2 regions of the Streptomyces sp. NPDC107538 genome follow, and region 2 is predicted to be linked to the other one. Evidence: riboswitches for the same ligand, from Rfam matches in the RefSeq annotation. Region 2 holds a riboswitch; the other holds the start of a gene.
The links. A riboswitch is a leader RNA that binds a small molecule or an ion and turns the genes downstream of it on or off. The one in region 2 is predicted to bind glycine.
Positions count from the first base shown of each region.

Region 1: it holds a riboswitch for glycine, as region 2 does, so the genes downstream of both, gcvP (aminomethyl-transferring glycine dehydrogenase) here and gcvT (glycine cleavage system aminomethyltransferase GcvT) in region 2, are expected to answer to the same signal.

Region 1 covers NZ_JBVKAY010000019.1:135,067-144,427, forward strand. Annotated here, with positions in the region: gene ACZ7MG_RS39535 (glutamate-cysteine ligase family protein) at 1-1,430, opposite strand, end outside; gene ACZ7MG_RS39540 (hypothetical protein) at 2,001-2,585, shown strand; gene ACZ7MG_RS39545 (DUF5999 family protein) at 2,984-3,181, shown strand; gene gcvP (aminomethyl-transferring glycine dehydrogenase) at 3,298-6,183, opposite strand; glycine riboswitch at 6,356-6,452, opposite strand; gene ACZ7MG_RS39555 (PRC-barrel domain-containing protein) at 6,577-6,945, shown strand; gene ACZ7MG_RS39560 (DNA polymerase IV) at 7,088-8,425, opposite strand; gene ACZ7MG_RS39565 (MerR family transcriptional regulator) at 8,537-9,220, opposite strand.
Region 2 covers NZ_JBVKAY010000020.1:59,880-69,240, forward strand. Annotated here, with positions in the region: gene ACZ7MG_RS39845 (enhanced serine sensitivity protein SseB C-terminal domain-containing protein) at 1-322, opposite strand, end outside; gene ACZ7MG_RS39850 (enhanced serine sensitivity protein SseB) at 458-1,234, opposite strand; gene ACZ7MG_RS39855 (AAA family ATPase) at 1,317-1,985, opposite strand; glycine riboswitch at 2,182-2,280, shown strand; glycine riboswitch at 2,281-2,387, shown strand; gene gcvT (glycine cleavage system aminomethyltransferase GcvT) at 2,426-3,556, shown strand; gene gcvH (glycine cleavage system protein GcvH) at 3,676-4,053, shown strand; gene glyA (serine hydroxymethyltransferase) at 4,083-5,348, shown strand; gene ACZ7MG_RS39875 (L-serine ammonia-lyase) at 5,460-6,827, shown strand; gene ACZ7MG_RS39880 (hypothetical protein) at 6,821-7,036, shown strand; gene ACZ7MG_RS39885 (FhaA domain-containing protein) at 7,236-9,361, shown strand, end outside.

The DNA of each region.
Region 1 (9,361 bases), on a different contig from region 2:
GTGGTGGCGGCCAGCGCCGCATCCCTGCCGAGCCCCTTGGCAAGCGCCCGATGGAACGTTTCCACCTGCCAGGACGCCCCGTTGACCCGACGCCGGCAGCGCTCCTCGATCACCCCGAGATAGAAGTCCCGGTCGACCGGCTCGACCCCCCACGCGTCGAGCCCCACCGCCGCGAGCGGCAACAGCTCGTCCCGTACGAGGTTCACCGCGTCCACCGGTCCGACGCCGCCGTAGCGCCCGCGCGGCCACTGCAGTCGGGCGTCGATGCCGTGCCGGCACGCCTCGTCGAAGTTGGCGGCGGCGGCCTCGAACGGCAGCCGCGTCCACACGGGCCGCGACTCCTCGGCGAGGGCGCGGACGACCCCGTAGTAGAAGGCCGCGTTGGCGATGACGTCCGTGATGGTCGGCCCGGCGGGCAGGACCCGGTTCTCGACCCGCAGATGCGGGACCCCGTCGGCGATGCCGTAGACAGGCCGGTTCCAGCGGTAGATCGTGCCGTTGTGCAGGGTGAGTTCGGCGAGCGAGGGGACACCGCCCGCGTCGAGGACGTCCATCGGGTCCTCGTCGTCGCAGATGGGCAGCAGCGCCGGGAAGAAGCGCAGGTTCTCCTCGAAGAGATCGAACGCCGAGGAGATCCACCGCTCCCCGAACCAGGTCCGCGGCCGCACCCCCTGGGCCTGGAGCTCGGGCGGCCGGGTGTCGGTGGACTGCTGGAAGAGCGGCGGGCGCGACTCCCGCCACAGCTCGTGCCCGAACAGGAACGGCGAGTTGGCGCCGATGGCGATCTGCGCGGCGGTGACCGCCTGGGCGGCGTTCCACACATCGGCGAACCGGCCCGGGGTGACCTGGAGATGCAGCTGCACCGAGGTGCAGGCGGCCTCGGGCGCGATGGACTTCGAGGTGCAGACGAGCCGCTCCACCCCGTCGATGTCCAGGGTGAAATCCTCACCGCGGGCGGCGACGATCTGGTCGTTGAGCAGGGTGTAGCGGTCGCCCGCCGAGAGATTCGACGAGACCAGGTCGTCCCGGCCCAGCGTCGGCAGAATGCCGATCATCACGATTCCCGCGCCCACCTCGATCGCCTTGCGGTCGGCATAGGCGAGGGAGGTGCGCAGCTCCTCGGAAAGCTGGTCGAATACCCGGCCGCCCAGCCGGTGTGGAGCAATGTTGACTTCCAGATTGAACATGGCGAGTTCTGTTTGGAAATCTCGGCTCGCAATCCGCTCCAGTACTTGCGCATTCATCATTCTCGGCTGACCGTCGCCGTCGACGAGGTTCAGCTCGATCTCCACACCCATGAGGTTCTTGGGGCGGTCGAACCGCTTCTCCTCCAGCAGCCGCGCCAGCCCCGCCAGGCACTGCCGGAGCTTGTCGCGGTACTGCTGGCGATCAGAGAGGCCAAACGGCCCCGCCACGACCTTCTCCCCCATCGAAGTATCCCTCCTCGGATGGGCAGGCCGACGAACCGGCCACTGCTGTCCCAGGTCCACGGATGATGATGCCCAGGCAGAGCCACCGATAACGTCCTACGCGCGACCTGCACACGCTAGGCTGAGCGCGGTCACCTCCGACCTTATTCACTCGGCGTGCTTCTGGCACATTCAGCGGGCAAGAATGAGCACGCGCTTTCTACCCTGGATGCTTTCGTGAAAAGCGCCGACGAGAACCGGCCGTCCGCTACGCGAGGGTAATCCGAGGTCACCGACGCACCCCCCTGGAAAAGCGGGGTGACGTCCGTGTTCCGGAGACCGGATACCGCCTTGCTCTTCATATTCGGAACGGCTAGACGAAACCTCAGCTGAACACGTGTCGTATAAACTCCGCAAACGAGGCTGAGAGCCGGCACCCGCGGTCCTCGGTCCTGCCGTCAGGCCCAGGGCGGCGGACCCGACCCACGCACCGGACCCCGGGCATCCGTCTCTCCGATCCCCGAGAGCTGACAGCGCCGTCCGCCCCCGCCCTCGCGCCACCGTGCCTGTCGAATTGAGAGGCGACCCACCATGCCGCTGCATGTCCCCCCGGCTCCCGCGCCCGCCCTGCGCACCGTCCTCACGGCACTCGGTTCTCCCACCGCCGTCCACGAGGCGCGAACCCCCGCCCTGAAGAACGCCCAGGGTCCGGCCACACCCGAACTCCCGCTGCCCGTCCATGTGCTCGACCGGATCACCCCGGAGGGCACGGGCGCCACCCGGCTCACCGGATGGCGGTTCCTGATCCGCTGCGGCGACCGCGCCGTGGCCGCCGCCGAGACCCGGCTGACCCCGGACGGCTGGGCGTTCTCGCACTTCTTCGAGGGCCCGTACATCACCTCCACCGAGCGCGCCCTGCGCCAGGCCGAGGTCATGCAGCAGCCCTACCAACCACGCCTGCTGTCGGTGCCCGAGCTGTACATGCTCACGCTCTGGCTGCACGCCGACCCCACCGCCGACGGCGCCACCGGCCACCCGGCACCCACCGACCTGCTGGTCCCGCTGGCGCCCGCACCGCCCGGCATCGCCGCCCACCGCCCACACCCGGTCGCCGATCTCCTCCCGGTGCTGACCACCCGGCTGACACCCGCCCCACTCCTCGGATCGCCCGCCTGAAATCAGGGCCACTCCGCCCCACGTACCGCTCGTGCCCCGCCGCCGATATACCGGCGGCGGGGCCCTTGTTTTCCGTTACCGAGAATTCCCGCTCTTTCGGGCGCCAATACGCTCGTACGAGCTATTCGCTCGCCCTTCCCCCGCCGGACTAGCCCCATCCGACCACGGTGAACCACCCGAAGGGACAGTACGGTTGGGATGAACCGTCCGCGCGAGGGTTGCGTCATCAACCTGTGAAGAAGCCGTGCTGCGAAATGCCTGCGGATTGACGCCCGTGGGGCAACACTGGGACCGGACCGATTTATCAACGGGGGGCGGCCATGAACGGGGCATCAAGCCGCGGGACAGACAAACCAGCCATCTCAGACCACACGACAAACCGAAAGATCCCAACAACCATGTGCCAGCACCAGCCACTGTGCCCGACTGCCGAGTCCGCCGACCGGGAAGGCGCCCGACTCGTGGCGCACCACCCGGAGCAGGGATGGAGCCTGCTCTGCAACGGCGTTCTGCTCTTCGAGGACACCGGTGAGCTCCTGCCGGACGGCCAGATCATCGCACCGCACCGCCCGATGGGCGTGGTGACAGCCGCCTGAGCCGCACTCACGTGCGCACAGGGTGAGCGTCCCCGCACAGGACGTCCGCCCGGACAGAAGAGGGGCCGGCCGGAGAAGCACTCTCCGAACCGGCCCCGACGCGTATCCGCGTCCGACTACTCTTCGTAAGCGTCCAGCGGCGGGCAGGAGCAGACCAGGTTCCGGTCACCGTAGGCCTGGTCGATCCGGCGCACCGGCGGCCAGTACTTGTCGGCGGGCGAGACCCCGGCCGGGAAGACGGCCTCCGCGCGCGTGTAGGCGTGCTCCCAGTCGCCGCCGAGCGCGGCGGCGGTGTGCGGGGCGTTGCGCAGCGGGTTGTCGTCCGCCGGCCACTCGCCCGAGCCGACCTTCTCGATCTCCGCGCGGATCGCGATCATCGCGTCACAGAACCGGTCCAGCTCGCCGAGGTCCTCCGACTCGGTCGGCTCGATCATCAGCGTCCCGGCCACGGGGAACGACATCGTCGGCGCGTGGAAGCCGTAGTCGATCAGCCGCTTGGCGATGTCGTCGACGCTCACCCCGGTCGACTTGGCCAGCGGCCGCAGATCGACGATGCACTCGTGCGCCACGAGCCCGCCGGGGCCGGTGTACAGCACCGGGTAGTGCGGCTCCAGCCGCTTGGCGATGTAGTTGGCGCTGAGCACCGCCACCTGCGTGGCCCGCTTGAGCCCCTCACCGCCCATGAGCCGGACGTACGCCCAGGAGATCGGCAGGATGCCCGCCGACCCCCAGGGCGCCGCCGAGATCGGGCCCACGCCCGTCTCCGGACCGGCCGCGGGCTGCAGCGGGTGGTTGGGCAGGTACGGCGCCAGGTGCTCGCGCACCCCCACCGGACCGACGCCCGGCCCACCCCCGCCGTGCGGGATGCAGAACGTCTTGTGCAGGTTGAGGTGCGAGACGTCACCACCGAAGTGCCCCGGCTTGGCGAGCCCCACCAGCGCGTTGAGGTTGGCGCCGTCGACGTACACCTGACCGCCCGCGTCGTGCACCTGCGCGCAGATGTCGGCCACATGCTCCTCGAACACCCCGTGCGTGGACGGGTAGGTGATCATCAGCACGGACAACTCGTCGCGGTACTGCTCGATCTTCGCCCGCAGATCCTCGACGTCGATCTCACCGTCCTCGGCGGTCTTCACGACGACGACCTTCATGCCTGCCATTACGGCGCTCGCGGCGTTGGTGCCGTGCGCGGAGGACGGGATGAGGCACACGACCCGCTGCTCGTCCCCGTTGGCCCGGTGGTAACCACGTACGGCCAGCAGCCCGGCCAGCTCACCCTGCGAGCCCGCGTTCGGCTGCAACGACACCTTGTCGTACCCGGTGGCCTCCGCGAGCCGCTCCTCCAGCTCCCGGATGAGCGTCAGATACCCCTGCGCCTGCCCGGCGGGCGCGAACGGGTGCAGCTGCCCGAACTCCGGCCAGGTCACCGGCTCCATCTCGGTGGTCGCGTTGAGCTTCATCGTGCAGGAGCCCAGCGGGATCATGCCCCGGTCCAGCGCGTAGTCCCGGTCGGCGAGCCGGCGCAGATAGCGCAGCATCGCGGTCTCGGAGCGGTACTCGTGGAACACCGGGTGCGTGAGGTAGTCGTCCGACCTCAGCAGCCCCTCGGGCAGCGTGTCCTCGGCCGCGGCGTCGAGGGCCTCGACGTCCCCCTCCACCCCGAACGCGGTCCATACGGCGCCCAGCTGGGCCCGGGTGGTGGTCTCGTCGCAGGAGATCGACACCAGGTCGGCGTCCACCAGGTGCAGGTTCACGCCATGTTCGCGGGCGGCGGCCACGACCTCACCGGCCCGTCCCGGCACCCGCACGGTGAGCGTGTCGAAGTACGCCCCGTGTACGACCTCGATCCCACCGGCGGTGAGCCCCGCGGCGAGCACCGTGGCGTAGCGGTGCGTACGCCGGGCGATGGTCCGCAGCCCCTCGGGTCCGTGGTAGACGGCGTACATCCCGGCCATCACGGCGAGCAGCACCTGTGCCGTACAGATGTTGCTGGTCGCCTTCTCCCGGCGGATGTGCTGCTCCCGCGTCTGCAGGGCGAGCCGGTACGCCTTGTGCCCGTCCGCGTCCACGGAGACGCCCACGAGCCGCCCGGGCAGGCTGCGCGCGAACTTCTCCTGTACGGCCATGTAGCCCGCGTGCGGCCCGCCGAAGCCCATCGGCACACCGAACCGCTGCGTCGTCCCCACCGCGATGTCGGCCCCCAGCTCACCGGGCGAGACCAGCAGCGTCAGGGCCAGCAGATCGGCGGCGACGGTGACGAGCGCACCGAGCTCGTGCGCCTGCTCGACGACCGGCTTCAGATCACGTACGACACCGGAGGCGCCCGGGTACTGCAGCAGCACCCCGTTGATCTCACGGGAGGCGATCTCGGCCGGAATCCCCTGGCTGAGGTCGGCCACGACGACCTCGACGCCGGTCGGCTCGGCACGGGTCTCGATCACGGCGATCGTCTGCGGCAGCGCGTCCGCGTCGACGAGGAACAGCCCCTTCTTGTTCTTCCCCATGCGCCGGGACAACGCCATGGCCTCGGCGGCGGCGGTCCCCTCGTCCAGCAGCGAGGCCCCGGAGGTGGGCAGCCCGGTCAGCTCGGCGACGACGGTCTGGAAGTTGAGCAGCGCCTCCAGCCGTCCCTGGGAGATCTCGGGCTGGTACGGCGTGTAGGCGGTGTACCAGGCCGGGTTCTCCATCACGTTGCGCAGGATGACGGGCGGTGTGAACGTCCCGTAGTACCCGAGCCCGATCATGGAACCCAGCACCTGGTTGCGGTCCGCGAGCGAACGCAGCTCGGCGAGGACCTCGGCCTCGGTGCGCGCGCCCGGCAGATCCAGCGCCTCGGCGTTCTTGATCACATCCGGGACCGCGGCCGCCGTCAGCTCGTCGAGCGAGCCGTACCCGACATGCGCGAGCATCTTGGCCCGGGCCTCGACGTCGGGGCCGATGTGGCGCCGCTCGAAGGGGATTCCCTGTTCGAGTTCGGAGAGCGGAATGCGATGGGCGGTCATTACGGAGGCCTCCTGGTCTGACACGACCTTCGAGGGGCACCACGGCACAGGTGCCCGAACGGCCTCCCCCTCTGTCATCTCGACCTGAGAGCTTCACCGGTCCAGGTACGGACCGGCTTTCACCGTCGGTGAGAGCGGAAGCCGTGACACCCGCTCTGCTTTCCAGAGTGACCTCGTCCGTGCGGTACGTGAGCCTGAGAGATTCCGGGGAGGAGTTGCTCCTTCGGCGCCTCCGGATGGTGTCCGGAGGACTCTCCCGCACGGGGTCGACAGCCGCTGCCAGCGTATCAGCGCGGTCGACGCACGGGTCTTCGAGTGGCCGCCGCCCCCGATGTGGCTTTTCGTAGGGATGAGACACGATGCGCCACCCCTTTGCGACCACATGGAGGGCCCGTGCAGACCGACATCGATCCGCGCAATCTGATCGGCCGCAAGGCGTTCGACCGCAAAGGCAGCAAGATCGGCACCGTGGACGAGGTCTACCTCGACGACGCGACCGGCGTCCCCGAGTGGGCCGCGATACGCATGGGCCTCTTCGGCCGCGACGCCTTCGTCCCCCTGGAGCCCAGCGAACTCGTCGAAGGCACCCTCCACGTCCCCTTCGACCGCGCCCTCATCAAGGACGCCCCCGACTTCGGCGTGGGCCGCCACCTCTCCCCCGAACAAGAACTCCAGCTCTACCACCACTACGGCCTCGACATAGCCCCGCCCCCACCCGTGGACCACGACTTCGGCCACGTGGCAGGCCAGGACGACGCCTGACCCGAAAATCGAGGCTGGCCCCGACGCCTCCGGCCCGCAGGACCGTGTTTTTCAGGGGCGCGGGGAACTGCGCGAGAACCCCCACACACCCGCAGCCGACCACCCTCGTCACCCCCACCCCCACCCCCCGACCCCGGCGGCCTCAGCCCCGCACCAACGGCAACGGCTCCGCCGGCTCCAGCCCCGGGTCATCGGTCCGGAAGGTCCGTACACGCCCGGGCCCCAAGTCGTCCGGCCTCTCGAACCGCACGGTCACCCGCCCCAGCCCACTCCCCTGCACCCACCCGTGCCCGTACTCGACATGCCGCACGTCATGCCCGGCCCGCCACTGCCGCTCGGCCCCCGCGCTCATCTCCGCCACAGGCACCTCCGCGGCCACCGCCTCCTCCTCCACGAACTCCGGCTCCCCCGCCGCCTGCGCGAACAGGTCCTCCTGCGTGTAGTCGGCGAGCCCACTGACCCCCACCCCGAGCAACCGCACCCCACCCGTCGTGTCCACGGACTCCAGCAACCGCCCGGCGGCCTCCCGCACCACCGCGGGATCGTCCGTGGGCCCCCGCAGGGTCTCGGACCGGGTCAGCGTCGAGAAGTCGTAGCGCCGCACCTTCAGCACGATCGTCCGCCCCGACAGCCCGGCCTCCCGCAACCTGCGCACACACCGGTCCGCGAGCCGCTGCACCTCCATCCGCACCCGCACCCGGTCGTGGATGTCCACGTCGTACGTGTCCTCCACCGACACCGACTTCGTGTCCCGCTCGGCCACCACCGCCCGGTCGTCCCGCGCCAGCGCCATCGCGTACAGCCCGTGCCCATGGGCCTTCCCCAGCAGCCGTACGGCCTCGTCCTCCCCCGCCTCCACGATCTCCTCGACCGTGGTGATCCCCGCCCGCCGCAGATGATCGCCGGTCGCCGGCCCCACTCCCGGCAGGATCCGCACGGACATCGGCCCCAGCAGCTCCCGCTCGGTCCCCGGCTCGATCAGCACCAGCCCGTCCGGCTTGGCCTGCTCGGAGGCGATCTTCGCGAGCATCTTGGAGGCCGCGAGCCCCACGGACCCGGTCAGCGCGGTCACCGCCCGGATGTCCGCCCGCAACCGCACCCCCACCAGCCGCGCCGACGCCTCGTCCGAGGCCGCGCCCCCGGCCTCCAGGTCCACGAACGCCTCGTCCAGGCTCAGGGGCTCTACGAGCGGCGACAGATCACGCAACAGCCCCATGACCTGATCACTGATCGCCCGGTAGAACGAGAAGCGCGGCGTGAGATACGCGGCGTTGGGCGCGAGCCGGCGCGCCTGCGCCATCGGCATCGCCGAGTGCACCCCGAAGGCCCGCGCCTCGTACGAGGCGGTCGCGACCACCCCACGCGGCCCGAGCCCGCCCACCACAACGGCTTTCCCCCGCAGACTCGGCTTGGAGGCCTGCTCCGCCGAGGCGTAGAAGGCGTCCATGTCGAGATGCAGGATCGTGGGCGCGGTTCTCACATCTCCGATGCTGCCCTACACCACTGACAATGCCCCGTACCGCTCAGCCGCTGCGGGGAGGGGCGCTCCTCTCGGCGCGGTGGGGAGGGAGCTCGACCGCGGCCCGACCGCTCAGACCGCCCGGTTCCGCCGCCGCGCCAGCTCGTCCGACGGGTTGTGGCCCATGAGCGTCTCCCCCGTGTCGACCCGCTCCCCGTGCAGCTGGGAGAGAGCGCTTTCCACGTCACGCCAGACCACCCCGACGGCGATCCCGAAGACCCCCTGGCCGCCCTGAAGCAGGGCATGGACCTCGTCGGGCGAGGTGCACTCGTAGACCGTCGCCCCGTCGCTCATCAGCGTCATCCGCTCCAGATCACTGAAGCCCCGCTCCCGCAGGTGCTGGACGGCGGTGCGGATGTTCTGGAGCGAGACCCCGGTGTCGAGGAACCGTTTCACGATCTTCAGGACGACGACGTCCCGGAAGCTGTAGAGCCGCTGCGTCCCCGACCCCTGGGCGGACCGCACACTCGGCTCCACGAGACCGGTACGGGCCCAGTAGTCGAGCTGGCGGTAGGTGATCCCGGCGGCCGCGCACGCGGTGGGGCCGCGGTAGCCGACGTGCTCGTGCGGCTCGGGCGTCGCTTCCGCGCCGTCCTGCACGGCCGCGGGTCGCTGTGGAACGTGACCGGCCGCGCTGCCGTGATGGGGGTCCCCCCAGCCCGAGCGGAGCCGAGAGCCTGGGGGAGGGTACGGGCCGCCGTCCCCCAGCCTGCGTCCGGGGGCACCCCCAGCCGTACCGTCGCCGCTGCTTCTCACGCCGACCTCCGTCCTTGACCTGCCTTATCGACGGTAGGCAGCCACCAGGGGCGCGTCAACGACCACCGCACTCGCCACGCCGAGTGATAATCACCCTGAGAGTGGTTTCGCGTGCCCTCCCGTGGGGGAAGGCTAGCCGAA
Region 2 (9,361 bases):
GCCAGGGGATGCCGACGCCGCCGCCCGGCGCGTGCGGGTTGAGCCAGAGGCCGTAGTGGTCGGGGTAGAGGGTGCGGGCCACGTCGAGGCCGTCGACCACCTCGTAACTGCGGTTCCAGCCACTGGCGGAGAGTTCCTGGGCGGAGGTGACGCAGGGGGCGTAGTTGAAGCCGTCGACCTCCATGTTCCCGTACTGGGCGTCCGGGGAGCCGGCCTGGCCGTGCCAGAGCAGCATCCAGATCTGGCCGGAGGCGGGGGTGGCGAGGGCACGCAGCAGCGCCTCGTAGGCGTCGTAACGCCCGGGGGTCACCTGGCGCAGCATGTGCTCGACGTGGCCGCTGCCGCTCACGTTTGGCCGCCCTTCGGTGTTGGACCTTGGTTTTGGGAACAGCTTAGGTGGTGGACAGGTTGAGCCAGTCGGGGCTCGGGGGTTACGGACACCGGACAGGCGCGCTGGTCAGTAGCCCTGTTGGTAGAAGGGGCGGACCTTTTCGCGGAGCCAGTCGCCCACCGGGTCCTGGGCCACGTCCAGGAAGACCATGTTGACGGGCCAGGGGACGGGGGCCTTGGCGAGGGCTCGGCCGAGGGCGGCCAGGGGGAGGGCGCGGTCGGCCTCCCAGGAGACCAGGTCGACGCCGATGAACATGACGGGGTCGGCGGTCTCGATGGTGGCGAGGCAGCGGCGGGCGGAGAGGACGGCTCCGGTGGCGGCGAACTCGGCGGACGCGGCGGCGAGGAAGTCGACGGGGTCGTCCTGCCAGTCCGGTTCGTGGAGCCGGACCCGGGCGCCGTTCGCCGAGCCGTCGAGCGGGGTGCGCCCGGCCCGGCACAGTTCGGCCACGGCAGGCGGCGGCAGCGGGATGCCCACGACACCGTCCGGGTTGAGGGCGAGGCCGATCTGCGGGGGCAGCCCGCGCGCGAACTCAACGGCCGGGGCGATCGTGTACGACATGTGGTTGCCGACGACCTGGCGGAACTGCTCCTCGGAGCTGAAGACCGGTACGTACGCCTGCCCGTCGAACTCCATGGTCGGCAGGTCCAGCTGACCGCTCCGCGGCCCGCCGCCCTCCGGCAGCGGCACCCAGACGAAGCTGCGGGCCAGCACCTCCACGATCCGGGCCCCGGCCTGGGGCACCCCGAGCGAGGCGGACAGCACCTCCTCCAGCTCGTTGCCGGGCCACCCGCCGTGCCCATGGGGATACGCCTGTGCCGGAAAGTCCGCCGGGAAGTCCATCTGCTGCCTACCGCTTTGCTCCGTGATGCTGTTGTAGCTGCACCTTAATTGCTTCCGGCCCGGGAGCGCGCCCCTCCAGGGCTCACCCCACGAAGTCGATCCGCTTCAGGACGTCCGCGGCGGCACGGTCGATGATCACCGCGGCCCCGCACCCCTGGGGCAGCCTCCCCTTCTCCACGGCCCGCAGCAGCCGGGTCATCGCACCCCGGTGCCGGGCGAACGCGTACCGTGACACCCCCCGCCCGCGCTCCCGCTGTCCGTCCCGCGCCTCCCCGGGCGTGACGTCCAGCAGCAGCAGGTGCAGGGTGCCGCCGCGCCGGCGGGCCTCGCGCGCGAGCCAGCTGCGGACCCACGCCTGCGCCCCGCAGTCGTGGACGACGACGCCCTCCCCCGAGCGGAGAGCGCGCCGCAGCCCCGCGTAGTGCGCGAGGCGCACGAAGGGCCGGTAGGCCGCGTACGGCAGGTGGCGGGCGAAGCGCGCGTCGAAGCGGTCGCGGGTGTCCTGGGAGTCGATCCGGACGCCGGGCACGGCCCGTCGCATCAGGGTCGACTTGCCGCTGCCGGGGAGCCCGGTGACCACCACCAGGTCCTCCGGGCCGAAGGACAGTCCGTGCGGGCTGCGCCCGGCACGCTCCCTGAGGTCCCGGACGACCGCCCTCGGGAACGGGCCGCACGCCTCACCGACCGGTGCGACGGGCTGCTTGGGCATCGCGATGCCCGACGTCGTCGCATACGCCGTGGTCCTGTTCACCGTGACCGTCCTCCCCAGGGGTATGGAGGTCCCATCCCCACAGACTGTAAAGAGAAGGTAATGCCCGATCCCTCCTGGTTCAGTCCTCGTATTGCCACAAGAGTGCTACGGACCGCCGTGTCTGCCTTGAAAGCTCCCCCTGCCGCCCCACGTCGATGCGTGCGATGATGTCCGCGCCAACTGCATACCGGCCGCTTGAATCCGCGCGGGAGAGTTCCCAGCAGCACTTCGCTGGGGCGCCGAAGGAGCAAGTCCCTCCCTTGAATCTCTCAGGCCCCGTTACCGCGCGGGCGAGGCACATCTGAAAAGCGGGCCGCCCCTCCGGTGGCCCCACCCAAGGTGCAAGTCATGTCCCCCGCGGTCATGGCGAACCTCTCAGGTTCCGATGACAGATGGGGAGGATCGACCTCGCCCGTCATGCCTTGGGAGACAACCGTCCGATGAGCAGTGAACCCCGCCTGACCGCGCTCGACGCCCTGCATCGCTCGCTCGGCGCGACGATGACCGACTTCGCCGGCTGGGACATGCCCCTGCGCTACGGCTCCGAGCGCGACGAGCACATCGCCGTCCGTACGCGGGCCGGACTCTTCGACCTCTCCCACATGGGCGAGATCACGGTGACCGGACCGGGGGCCGCGGCCCTCTTGGACCACGCCCTCGTGGGGAACATCGGGAGCGTCGGCGTCGGCCGGGCCCGCTACACCATGATCTGCCGCGAGGACGGCGGCATCCTCGACGACCTGATCCTCTACCGGCTGGACGACACCGAGGCCGGTTCCTCGACCTACCTGGTCGTCGCGAACGCCTCCAACGCCCAGGTGGTGCTGGACGCGCTCGTGGAGCGCTCCGCCGGCTTCGACGCCGAGGTGCGCGACGACCGCGACGCGTACGCGCTGCTCGCCGTCCAGGGCCCGGAGTCACCCGGGATCCTCAGGTCCCTCACCGACGCCGACCTCGACGGCCTGAAGTACTACGCGGGGCTGCCCGGCACGGTCGCCGGGGTCCCGGCGCTGATCGCGCGCACCGGGTACACCGGCGAGGACGGCTTCGAGCTGTTCGTGAAGCCGGAGCACGCCGTCGAGCTGTGGCAGGCACTGACCAAGGCGGGCGAGGGCGTCGGCCTGGTGCCCTGCGGGCTGTCCTGCCGGGACACGCTGCGCCTGGAGGCGGGGATGCCGCTGTACGGGCATGAGCTGTCCACCTCGCTGACGCCCTTCGACGCCGGGCTCGGGCGGGTCGTGAAGTTCGAGAAGGAGGGCGACTTCGTCGGGCGTACGGCGCTGGCCGAGGCCGCCGAGAAGGCGGAGACCGCCCCGCCGCGCGTCCTCGTCGGCCTCGTCGCCGAGGGCCGCCGGGTGCCGCGCGCCGGGTACCCGGTCGTCGCCGGTGGCGAGGTCGTCGGAGAGGTCACCTCCGGGGCGCCCTCCCCGACCCTGGGGAAGCCCATCGCCATGGCGTACGTCGACGCCACGCACGCCGCGCCGGGCACCACCGGTGTGGGTGTGGACATCCGGGGCAGCCACGAACCGTACGAGGTCGTGGCGCTGCCGTTCTACAAGCGCCAGAAGTAGACACTGGGCGCGAGGTCGTCCGCCCCGGGCGTGACCCCGCGCACCTTTCCGCTGCTCATCAGCGGTCTCAGCAGTCCCCCCTTCATCAGCACTCCCCCGCGTACAGGAGAATTCAGGCCATGAGCAACCCCCAGCAGCTGCGCTACAGCAAGGAGCACGAGTGGCTGTCGGGCGCCGAGAACGGCGTCTCGACGGTCGGCATCACGGAGTTCGCGGCGAACGCGCTCGGCGATGTCGTCTACGCCCAGCTTCCCGAGGTGGGCTCCACGGTGACCGCGGGCGAGACCTGTGGCGAACTGGAGTCCACGAAGTCGGTCAGCGACCTGTACTCGCCGGTCTCCGGTGAGATCACCGAGATCAACGAGGACGTCGTCAGCGACCCGTCGCTGGTGAACACCGCCCCGTTCGAGGGCGGTTGGCTGTTCAAGGTACGTGTCGCGGAGGAGCCGGACGATCTGCTCTCCGCCGACGAGTACGTCGCCCACACCGCCGGCTGAGAAGACTTGAGAGTACTGAGGTCGTACGCATGTCGCTTCTGAACACGCCCCTGCACGAGCTGGATCCGGAGGTCGCCGCCGCCGTCGACGCCGAGCTGAACCGCCAGCAGTCGACCCTGGAGATGATCGCCTCGGAGAACTTCGCTCCGGTCGCGGTGATGGAGGCCCAGGGCACGGTCCTCACCAACAAGTACGCCGAGGGCTACCCGGGCCGCCGCTACTACGGCGGCTGCGAGCACGTCGACGTCACCGAGCAGATCGCCATCGACCGGGTGAAGGATCTGTTCGGCGCCGAGTACGCCAACGTCCAGCCGCACTCGGGGGCCTCCGCCAACCAGGCCGCGCTGTTCGCGCTGGCCCAGCCCGGCGACACGATCCTCGGGCTGGACCTCGCCCACGGCGGGCACCTGACCCACGGGATGCGGCTGAACTTCTCCGGCAAGCAGTTCGACGTGGTCGCGTACCACGTCGACACCGCCACCGGGCTGGTGGACATGGCCGAGCTGGAGAAGCTCGCCAAGGAGCACCGGCCGAAGGTGATCATCGCGGGCTGGTCGGCGTACCCGCGTCAGCTGGACTTCGCGGAGTTCCGGCGGATCGCCGACGAGGTCGGCGCCCGTCTGTGGGTGGACATGGCGCACTTCGCCGGTCTGGTCGCGGCCGGGCTGCACCCGAACCCGGTGCCGTACGCCGATGTCGTCACCTCCACGACCCACAAGACGCTCGGCGGCCCCCGCGGCGGGATCATCCTCGCCAAGAAGGAGTTCGCGAAGAAGCTCAACTCCTCGGTGTTCCCCGGCTTCCAGGGTGGTCCGCTGGAGCACGTCATCGCGGCGAAGGCGGTGTCCTTCAAGGTCGCGGCGAGCGAGGAGTTCAAGGAGCGGCAGCGGCGTACGGTCGACGGTGCCCGCATCCTCGCCGAGCGGCTGACGGCTCCGGACGCGCGCGAGGCCGGGGTCGACGTGCTGTCCGGCGGTACCGACGTGCATCTGATCCTGGTCGACCTGCGCGCCTCCGAGCTGGACGGGCAGCAGGCCGAGGACCGCCTCCACGAGGTCGGCATCACGGTCAACCGCAACGCCGTCCCGAACGACCCGCGGCCGCCGATGGTGACCTCCGGGCTGCGTATCGGCACCCCCGCCCTGGCCACCCGCGGCTTCACCGCCGAGGACTTCGCCGAGGTCGCCGATGTCATCGCCGAGGCGCTGAAGCCGGCGTACGACGTGGAGGCGCTGAAGGCCCGGGTCAAGGCGCTCGCGGACAAGCACCCGCTGTACCCGGGGCTGGGGAAGTAACCCCGGCTTCACCGTCACGTGGTCCCGCTTTTCCGGGGCACCGCGCACACTGGGAGGCGAGCGCGGTGCCCCACCCCCTGCACCACCCCTCCCCCGTTCTGAGGAGTCACCGTGGCCATCTCCGTCTTCGACCTGTTCTCGGTCGGTATCGGCCCGTCCAGCTCCCACACGGTCGGTCCGATGCGGGCCGCCCGGATGTTCGCCCGCCGGCTGCGCAACGAGGAACTGCTCGCGGGCGTCGCCTCGGTACGCGTCGAGCTGTACGGCTCGCTGGGCGCGACCGGCCACGGCCACGGCACCCCCAAGGCCGTACTCCTGGGCCTGGAGGGCGCCTCGCCGCGCACGGTGGACGTCGAGTCGGCCGACGACCGCGTGGAGACGATCAGGAACTCGGGCCGTATCCGTCTCCTCGACGACCACGAGGTCCCCTTCGACTTCGACCGGGATCTGATCCTGCACCGCCGCAAGACGCTGCCCTACCACGCCAACGGGATGACGGTCTGGGCCCACGACGCGGCGGGCGCCGAGCTGTTGTCGAAGACGTACTACTCGGTGGGCGGCGGCTTCGTCGTGGACGAGGACGCGGTCGGCGCGGACCGCATCAAACTCGACGACACCCCGCTCAAATACCCGTTCCGCACCGGCGACGAGCTGCTCCGGCTGACGCGGGAGACCGGTCTGTCGATCTCCGCGCTGATGCTGGAGAACGAGCGGGCCTGGCGTTCCGAGGAGGAGATCCGCTCCGGGCTGCTGGACATCTGGGGTGTCATGCAGGCCTGTGTCTCGCGCGGTATGTCCCGCGAGGGCATCCTCCCGGGTGGACTGCGGGTGCGCCGGCGCGCGGCCGTCTCCGCCCGCCAACTGCGGGCCGAGGGCGACCCGTTGGCCCGTGCCATGGAGTGGATCACGCTCTACGCGATGGCGGTGAACGAGGAGAACGCGGCCGGTGGCCGGGTGGTGACGGCGCCCACGAACGGCGCGGCCGGGATCATCCCCGCCGTCCTGCACTACTACATCAACTTCGTGCCCGGCGCGGACGAGGAAGGCGTCGTCCGCTTCCTCCTCGCCGCCGGCGCGATCGGCATGCTGTTCAAGGAGAACGCCTCCATCTCCGGCGCCGAGGTCGGCTGCCAGGGCGAGGTGGGCTCGGCCTGTTCCATGGCGGCGGGCGCGCTGGCGGAGGTGCTGGGCGGCAGCCCCGAGCAGGTCGAGAACGCCGCCGAGATCGGCATGGAGCACAACCTCGGCCTGACCTGCGACCCCGTCGGCGGCCTCGTCCAGATCCCCTGCATCGAACGCAACGGCATGGCGGCGGTGAAGGCCGTCACGGCGGCCCGCATGGCGATGCGCGGCGACGGCACCCACAAGGTGTCCCTCGACAAGGTCATCAAGACGATGAAGGACACCGGCGCGGACATGAGCGTCAAGTACAAGGAGACGGCGCGGGGCGGGCTGGCGGTCAACATCATCGAGTGCTGAGCGGGCTGGGCCTGACCAGCGTGTTCGTCACTTTCAGCGCCGCCAGGGCCATCGCTGCCCGAGCGGCGGAAAGTCCCCGGCGCCGCACGAGCCGCGCTTTCTGCGCCGACCACCAGGTCAGCGCCTTGATCAAAAGCGGTCGGCACATGTGCGTCACGTCCACGGAGACGGCGCGGGGCCGGCTCGCGGTGAACATCATCGAGTGCTGAGCACGGCCTCAGGCCACGGCGTTCCCAGGGCGGCGTCGAACGGACGGACCGCGGCGTGATGAGCGGGGCTCTACGACCGATCCGGTGAAATACGGCGACATACCGCAAGAGAAGCACTGAAAGTGTCTACATCAGTACTATCAGTGACATCGTCGTCCGATCCGCCTGCCATGCAGCGGATCGGCACCCGGAGGCTGAAGTGGGAAAGCTGAACAAGCTGGAACAGCGCTTCGAGACTCTAGTCAACGACGTCTTCGCCAAGATCTTCAGGTCCGCCGCGCAGCCCTTGGAGTTCGCCGGCGCGCTCCGGCGCGAGTGCGACGTCAGCGCCAGGATCTGGACCCAGGACTGCACCATCGCGCCCAACGGTTTCGTCCTCGAACTCAGCCCGGGCGACCACGAGGTGTACAGCTCTTGCCTGGTCATGCTCGGCGAAGAGCTGGTCGAAAAGGTACGCGCGCACGCCGAGGAACAGCAGTACTCGTTCGTGGGTCCGCTGAAGGTTCAGTTGCAGCGGGCGGAGAACCTGAAGATAGGGCAGTACCGCGTGCGCAGCCGACTTGAGGTGCCGCCCGAGATCGAGCACGCCCTGAGAGTCGACCAGTACTACCGCGCCACGCATGCGAAGGCGGTCGGGGCGGGCAGCGGCGGGGCCCGGGCCGGGCCACCGCCGCCGCAGGTCCTGCGCGGTGACAAGCGGGCTCTGACCGTGGATCAGTTCATATCGATGGGGCTTGCATTCAGCGAGAACGGCAGCTTGGTCCGCGCCGCCCCGCCGGGTCCTCTCACCGCGCCGCCGCGGCCGCTCCGCCCCGTCCGGCCCGTGACGGACCGCCCGGGCGTTGCCGTCCTGTCTCGGCCCGGCCACGGTGGGCTTCCGGCGCTCGACCCCGTGGGAGCCCTCGCGCACCCTCCCTGCCGCGAGACCGGGCACCAGCGTGTCGTCCGGCCGCCCGAGCCGCAGATCGGGAGCCGGCCGACCGGCCAACCGCCGGTGGTCCTCGAGCTGACCGGCGACTCCCGCCCGGCAGACGTCTCAAGCCATCGGTCCGGAATACGGGTACCGGGCGGAAAGCCTGCCCGCCGCCAGGCCGCCGACTCCGTGCCCGAAGGGCCCTCCCTCTCATCGAAAGGACAGAGCATGACGAACGATTGCGACACCCGGGCTGACGATCCCGCACCCGACAGGGGCGAGCAGCACTCCGGCGGGCTCGGTTCCCCGCCGCCGGACCCGCACATCGCCGGCGGACCCCAGGCCTCCGTGCCGACGGAGCCCATGACCGACGCGCGGGCGGGCGGCGAGGCAGTGCCGCAGGGTGGCCCGGCGGAGCATCACTCCCCGGCACCCGCCGGGAACCGCTTCGGCGCGGTGCCCCTCGCGACTCCCTTCGACAGGGGCGCGCAGTCGGCCCGGGTCGCCGGTGGCGCCCCGGCCTACGCTCGCCCGCCGGCGCACCACAATCCGGCGCCATGGCTTGCACCGGACTGGAACGGCCACGGAGTGCTGGGGCACAGTGCCACTGTCGAGCTCTCCTCCGAACGGCTGCTGCGCGGCCGGGGCAAGGGCCGACGAAGCCTCAGCCGGTTGCGCATCGGCGGCAGGACCGCCGAACGGGAGCGCCAGCAGAAGCTGGCCATTCTCCGCACGCCGGTGATGCAGTGCCACAAGATCGCCGTCATCAGCCTCAAGGGCGGAGTCGGCAAGACGACCACCACGACCGCCCTGGGCGCGACTCTCGCCACCGAGCGTCAGGACCGGGTCGTCGCGATCGACGCCAATCCCGACGCGGGCACCCTCAGCCGCCGGGTGCGTCGCGAAACCGGTGCGACCATCCGCGACCTCGTGGCCGACATCCCCAATCTCACCAATTACATGTCCGTACGACGCTTCACCTCCCAGGCCCCGAGCGGCCTGGAGGTCCTGGCCAATGAGGTGGACCCCGCTCTCTCGACGGCGTTCAACGACGAGGACTACCGCCAGGTCGTCGGCTGCCTCGGACAGCACTACCCGATCATCCTCACCGACTCCGGCACGGGCCTGCTGCACAGCGCGATGCGGGGCATCCTGGATTTCGCCGATCAACTGATCGTGGTCGCCACGCCCAGCGTGGACGGCGCGACCAGTGCCAGTACCACCCTGGACTGGCTCACCGCCCACCAGTACGAGGACCTCGTCAGCCGGAGCATCACCGTGGTGTCCGAGGCGCGCCGGAAGAGCAAGACGGTGAAGGTGGACGACGTCGTGGACCACTTCCGTGCCCGCTGCCGGGGGGTGGTGGTCATCCCGTTCGACGAGCACCTCGCGGCGGGCGCGGAGGTCGATCT